One region of the Leuconostoc citreum genome, then DNA from elsewhere that is predicted to be linked to it. Evidence: a T-box and tRNA genes for the amino acid it is inferred to sense, from the RefSeq annotation. Region 1 holds a T-box; the other holds one or more tRNA genes.

Region 1 (3,285 bases):
ATAACTTATCGTTGACCATACATCGTTTGTTATGGCCATCCTCCCATTAATATATTACTTTCCATTATAAGGCAAGATGACTTAAAAAAGTATCATCATACTTCGTGAAACAAAACACGAAATGTGACGGTTTGTTGACAAAACTATAAAAAGGCTTTACAGCGCCTATTCAAGGCCTTAATATAAGGAATGGAAAAATAACATAAAAAACCGCGACTTCTTGATAGATTTGCGACCGCTTAGGAGATTACAAATGATACACCAGTTGTTGGCTGAGTTCATGGGCACAGCCCTAATGATCATTTTTGGTGTTGGCGTACACGCTGACGAGGTATTAAACCGGACGAAATATCACGGTTCAGGGCATATTTTTGCGATTACGACTTGGGGATTTGGTATCACAATTGTGCTATTTGTATTTGGGGATGTGTTTATTAATCCAGCAATGGCGATGGTTCAGCTGGTATTGGGCAAAATAGATATAACTTATTTTTTAATTGTTAGTGTGGTCGAAGTGTTAGGGGGAATTGCGGGTTCTTTAATTGTTTACGTGATGTATGCTGACCAATTTAAATTATCAGAAAAAGATATTGATCCAGTCATTGTCCGCAATATTTTCTCAACTGCGCCAGCTATTCGCAACCTACCACGTAATTTCTTTGTGGAAGCTTTTGCGACATTTGTGTTTTTGACTAGTATTCTAGCCATTTCAGCAAGAGCAGGTCATGTACCAGGAATGGTGCCATTAGCCATTGGTTTTCTTGTTTGGGCAGTTGGCATGGGAATGGGTGGCACAACTGGCTTTGCAATGAATCTAGCGCGAGATATGGGGCCGCGTTTGGCCTATGCCATGTTACCATGGCAAAATCGCGCAGATGCTGATTTTAAGTATGGTGTCTTGGTACCAGGACTAGCACCTTTTGTTGGTGCCATTTTTGCAGCACTGTTTTCAAAATATTATCTAGGTCTCTAGTGAGACCTTTTTATTTACAATTCAGTGGACCTGTTTGTACTTGAATTTTGCCGTCCCTTCGTTATAATTAAAGTATTAATTTATTTTTTAGAGAGAAGATATTATGACACTAACAAAACAGCAGTATGATGCATTAAAAACGGCTTTTGACAATGGTATTTTAGATCATGATGCAGTGGCTAAGGAAGCATTAGCGCTTGTATTAACAGAAATCAACCCAAAGTAATTGTTGCACAACGGTGTGAACAGTGCTAAAATAATCACAATAACGTTGATAAGGACAACTGGACTGTTTGCAATTTTTAAGAGAATCCATGTTTGGTGAAAATGGGTAATTTGCACGGAAAAGACTACCTTTGAGTAGTGGTAAGTAAGTTTTGAAAACCATTCGGGTGACACCGTTAGCTGTCATTTAAGTCGCACTTTATGTGCTAAACTTGGGTGGTACCACGGTGAAACGTCCCTTTGAGTCGCATGACTCAAGGGGACGTTTTTGTTTTTATAAATGTCAGAAACGTTTGCATTAAAACAAACGTCAAATGAAAGGAATATTGTTAATATGTCAGAAATTAGTCTTACTTTTCCAGATGGTGCCGTTAAAGTTTTTCCCGAGGGGACGACACCTTTAGCTGTTGCAGAAAGTATATCAAAGTCATTAGCCAAAAAATCTGTATCGGCTAAGTTGCATGGGGCTTATGTGGGTATGCACGACATGATACCAGCATCAGGCGATTTCCAATTAATTACGACTAGTGATGATGAAGCAATATCATTATTGCGTCATGCTGCTTCACATTTATTGGCACAAGCCTTGAAGCGGATACCAAAGTTTGCTAATATGCATTTTGGTGTCGGACCATTTATTGACAATGGTTTCTATTATGACACTGACAATGGGGCTGGTAACCAGGTTTCTGTGGAGGATTTCCCTGAAATCGAAGCTATGATGCATAAAATAGTTAAAGAAGATTTGCCAATCGTATCACGTGAAATTACCCGTGAAGAAGCGTTAAGCATGTTTGCGGAAGATCCTTATAAAATTGCGTTAATCTCTGATTTGCCAGAAGATGAAAAAATTACGATTGCGGTTCAAGGGGATCATATCGAATTGGATAAAGGGGGCCTGGTGCCATCTACTGGCTGGATTAAGCATTTTAAGTTGACTTCTGTTGCTGGTGCCTACTGGCGTGGAAAATCATCCAATCCGATGATGCAAAGAATCTACGGTGTTGCTGAATGGAAGCAAGCAGATGTTGATGCTGAAATTCAACGACGCGAAGAGGCAAAAGAACGCGATCATCGTACGATTGGGCGTGACATGGATTTGTTCTTTACTAGTCAAGAAGTCGGCTCTGGCTTGCCCGTTTGGTTACCAAACGGTGCAACGATTCGCCGTCAGGTAGAACGCTATATCATTGATAAAGAATTAGCTAATGGTTATCAGCATGTGTACACACCAGTTTTGTCAAATTTGAACTTATACAAAACTTCAGGCCATTGGGATCATTATCGTGAAGATATGTTCCCACCAATGGACATGGGCGAGGGAGAATTTTTAGAATTACGACCAATGAATTGCCCATCACATATCATGGTTTTCAATCATAAGCCACGATCATACCGTGAGTTACCAATACGTATTGCCGAATTAGGCATGATGCATCGTTATGAAAAGTCAGGTGCTTTAACAGGGCTATCACGTGTTCGCGAAATGACGCTTAACGATGGTCATACATTTGTTGAACCAGAAAAGCTTGAAGAAGAATTTAAATCAATTTTGACGATGATGATGGGCGTTTATCGTGACTTCAATATCACTGACTATCGTTTCCGCTTGTCTTATCGTGATCCTGAAAATACTGAAAAATATTTTGATGATGACGATATGTGGGAAAAATCTCAAGCACAGTTGAAACGTGCCATGGACGATTTGAAATTGGATTACTATGAAGCAGAAGGTGAAGCTGCTTTCTACGGACCAAAGTTAGATGTTCAAACGAAAACAGCTTTGGGCAGTGAAGAAACGATGTCTACTATTCAATTAGACTTCCTATTGCCAGAACGATTTAATTTGACATATATTGGCGCAGATGGCCAAGACAATCATCGCCCTGTGATGCTCCATCGTGGTATTGTTGGAACGATGGAACGTTTCACAGCGTACCTTATTGAAATGTATAAGGGCGCTTTCCCAACATGGTTATCACCATTACAAGTGCAAATTATTCCGGTTAACCTTGGTGCTCATGGCGATTATGCTAATGACATTCAAGCACAGCTACAAGCTGCGGGACTTAGAGCACACGTTGAAA
Region 2 (3,285 bases), 870 kb from region 1:
TTACCGTAAATTTCAAAACTATTACCAACGTTGCGAACACCCTTGAAAGCATCCCCATTACTAGTTAAATAATATCGGCCAGCAGCATCTTGTGCATAATTATTACGTACTTGCTTGAAATCATCACCATAAAATTCCATATTGCCATTACCATAATAACGCACACCTTTAACCGCATCGCCATTTGGCTTCATATAATAAAATGTGTTACCAGCCCAGACATAAGCATCACGTACTTGCATACCAGAATTATCGTAATACTCCATGCTGTTATTACCGTAATGCCGTTCACCCTTAATCATGTGACCATCATAATCATCAAAGTACATAAAATCATTATTGTACCAAAGATACCCATACACCATTCGCCCAGTTTGCGCATTGTAGTACACGATTTTATTTGGTAATTGTGTCAAACCACGTGACATGACATAGTTGTTATCAAAATTATACCAGTAGTTATCTATTTTCTTCTCACCACTGATAAAATGACCATTTTCTTGGTACTTTCTTTGACCATTATCATTTACCCAGCCAGAACGAGCTTGTATTTTAGAATCCCGATTAGAATCCCGAAAGGTCCTTTGGTTTTGAAAACTAGTTAATGTTGCTACTTGCAGAGAATTAGTATGTTCATGTGTCTCTTGATTGACCACTACCTTACCAGCACTGGCAGATTCCGATGTCTTGTCTGTGTCTGTCGTTTCAGTAGCAGATGTGTCATCACGCGCCACTGAATGAGAGACTTGTATATCTGTTGGTATATCATTGCCAGCACTCGTTTGTTTGTCTGGGGTTTGAACAATCTCTTGTTTCTGACTCTTATCTCTAGCCGTTGTTACTGAAACATCATTTTTTGTGTCACTGGCTTTATCAGGTACTTTACTCGTTACCGTTGCAACATTTTGGTGACGGTTAACATCAGTTGCAGTTAACACCATAGTAGCGTCAGCTGTTATTGGCGTTGTTACTGTCTGCGTTTTATTGTCGGCTACTGCTGCGCCAGTTATTGTATCCGCGCTTGCTTGCTTTAAACTGATAGTAGTTAGTGCTGTTGCGATGATAACAGACGTTGATAAAATAGACCAAGGTTTAAACATGATTTTCTCCCATTATTAAACGGCTATACCTTTGGCACCAATGGGAAGCAGTAAGTTGAAATACTTAGTACTTAGCTATTTTGCAAACAAGTAGACCATCACCACTGAGTCATCAGGCAAGTCAATTACACCGCCATTATTGTATCACATCGATTCGCAATAACAGCCATTTTAATAAGAATAACAACATATTGTAATCAAATTGTTTTTATCTTTTGTTAGTAAGTATTTTGTACCTCGTCATTTGCTTATTTTTCAAATTACCAACATAACACTGAGCTAATCAATTAGTCTCAACATTACAAAAAAACCTTCAATCACGAATCATTTATGATTGAAGGTTTTAAACTGATGCCGACGAGAGGAATCGAACCTCCGACCCCAGGTTTACGATACCCGTGCTCTACCAACTGAGCTACATCGGCAAGTAGATAACACTGAGGTTACCTGATAACTCCGACTGCCGGGCTCGAACCGGCGACAACCTGATTAACAGTCAGGTGCTCTACCAACTGAGCTAAGTCGGAATAATTGCTTAACACAACTATTTAATTATGCCAGTTTTGACTAAAAATGTCAACACTTTTTTCGATAAAGATACCCAGAAAAATGGCACAAAAAAAGCAAATCTTTTAAGATTTGCTTCTCATATAACTCCGACTGCCGGGCTCGAACCGGCGACAACCTGATTAACAGTCAGGTGCTCTACCAACTGAGCTAAGTCGGAATAATTGCTTAACACAACTTAATTATTATAACGAATAACTAGGCGATGTGTCAAGCGTTTTTGATAATTAGTTTTTACAATTTAACGCATTGTTGGGAAAAGCAAAACATCACGAATCGTATCAGAATCTGTCAGCAGCATGACCAAACGATCAATGCCAATGCCCAAGCCACCTGTTGGCGGCATACCGTATTCAAGTGCTTCAATGAAATCTTCATCGATATTTTCTGCTTCATCATTCCCATTTTCACGTTCAGCAACTTGCGCTTCGAAACGTGCGCGCTGATCAATGGGATCATTCAACTCAGTGAAGGCATTGCCATACTCGCTACCCATGATAAACAGTTCGAAACGATCTGTAAAACGAGAGTCCTCAGCGTTACGTTTAGCCAATGGCGATACTTCGACGGGATGACCGTAAACAAAGGTTGGTTGTACCAGTGTGTCTTCAACAAACTCTTCGAAGAATGCATTGATAATATGACCAACACCCCAATATTTTTCATATTTAACATGCTTATCGTCAGCTAACTTTTGTGCTGCCTCGACAGACATGTCTTGCCAGAAATCAATACCTGTTTGTTCTTTAATCAAGTCAACCATATGCTTACGCGCAAAGTTTGAACCCAAATCAATTTCTGTCCCTTGATACGTCACTTTTAAATCGGAAGAGACTACCGAAGCAGCTGCTTTGAATATGCCTTCAGTTTCGTCCATAACGTCTGTGAAGTCCATATATGCAGCATATGTCTCCATTGTTGTAAACTCAGGGTTATGCTTAGGATCCATACCTTCATTTCGGAAAATACGGCCAATCTCATAAACACGTTCAAAGCCACCAACAACCAAACGCTTCAAGTACAATTCAGTCGCAATTCGCATATACATGTCAATATTAAGTGCATTATGATGTGTGATGAATGGCCGCGCAGCAGCACCACCAGCTTCTGTTTGTAAAATTGGCGTCTCAACTTCCATAAAGTCTTGTGAATCCATATAAGCACGAATTGCTGAGATTATCTTCGAGCGTAATTGGAATTTCTTGAATGATTCCTCATTAGCAATCAAATCTAAATAACGCTTGCGATAGCGAGTTTCAACATCAGCAATACCATGGAACTTGTCAGGCATGGGACGTAAAGCCTTTGTTAAATGCGTTAATTCGGTTGCCAAAACGGTTAATTCACCCGCTTCAGTTTTCATTATAATTCCTTTAATACCAAGGAAATCGCCCAAATCAGCTCGCTTAATAATTGGATAATTTTCACCCAAATCATCGCGCTTAGCATAGACTTGAATTTTGCCTGAAACGTCGCGGAAATCAGCAAAAATCACTTTCCCTGCACCACGCTTAGCAATCATACGACCAGCAATCACAACTTCATGTTGTTCTGCTTCGAGCGTTTCCAATGTACTGTTATCATATAAATCGTGTAATTCCTGCGCCTTTGCTGTACG

Evidence for each region. The T-box of region 1 lies ahead of thrS (threonine--tRNA ligase). A T-box ahead of a tRNA ligase gene usually reads a tRNA of that ligase, here a tRNA-Thr.
Region 2: it has a tRNA-Thr gene. The T-box ahead of thrS (threonine--tRNA ligase) is inferred to sense a tRNA for this amino acid. The anticodon was not compared.

Annotation. Positions count from the first base shown of each region.
Region 1 covers NZ_CP042410.1:1,128,357-1,131,641, reverse strand. The annotation lists gene FGL72_RS05575 (flavodoxin) at 1-2, opposite strand, end outside; gene larD (D/L-lactic acid transporter LarD) at 254-973, shown strand; gene FGL72_RS09910 (hypothetical protein) at 1,077-1,199, shown strand; T-box leader at 1,236-1,441, shown strand; gene thrS (threonine--tRNA ligase) at 1,533-3,285, shown strand, end outside.
Region 2 covers NZ_CP042410.1:136,741-140,025, reverse strand. The annotation lists gene FGL72_RS00740 (peptidoglycan amidohydrolase family protein) at 1-1,100, opposite strand, end outside; tRNA gene FGL72_RS00735 (tRNA-Thr) at 1,453-1,525, opposite strand; tRNA gene FGL72_RS00730 (tRNA-Asn) at 1,555-1,627, opposite strand; tRNA gene FGL72_RS00725 (tRNA-Asn) at 1,755-1,827, opposite strand; gene lysS (lysine--tRNA ligase) at 1,909-3,285, opposite strand, start outside.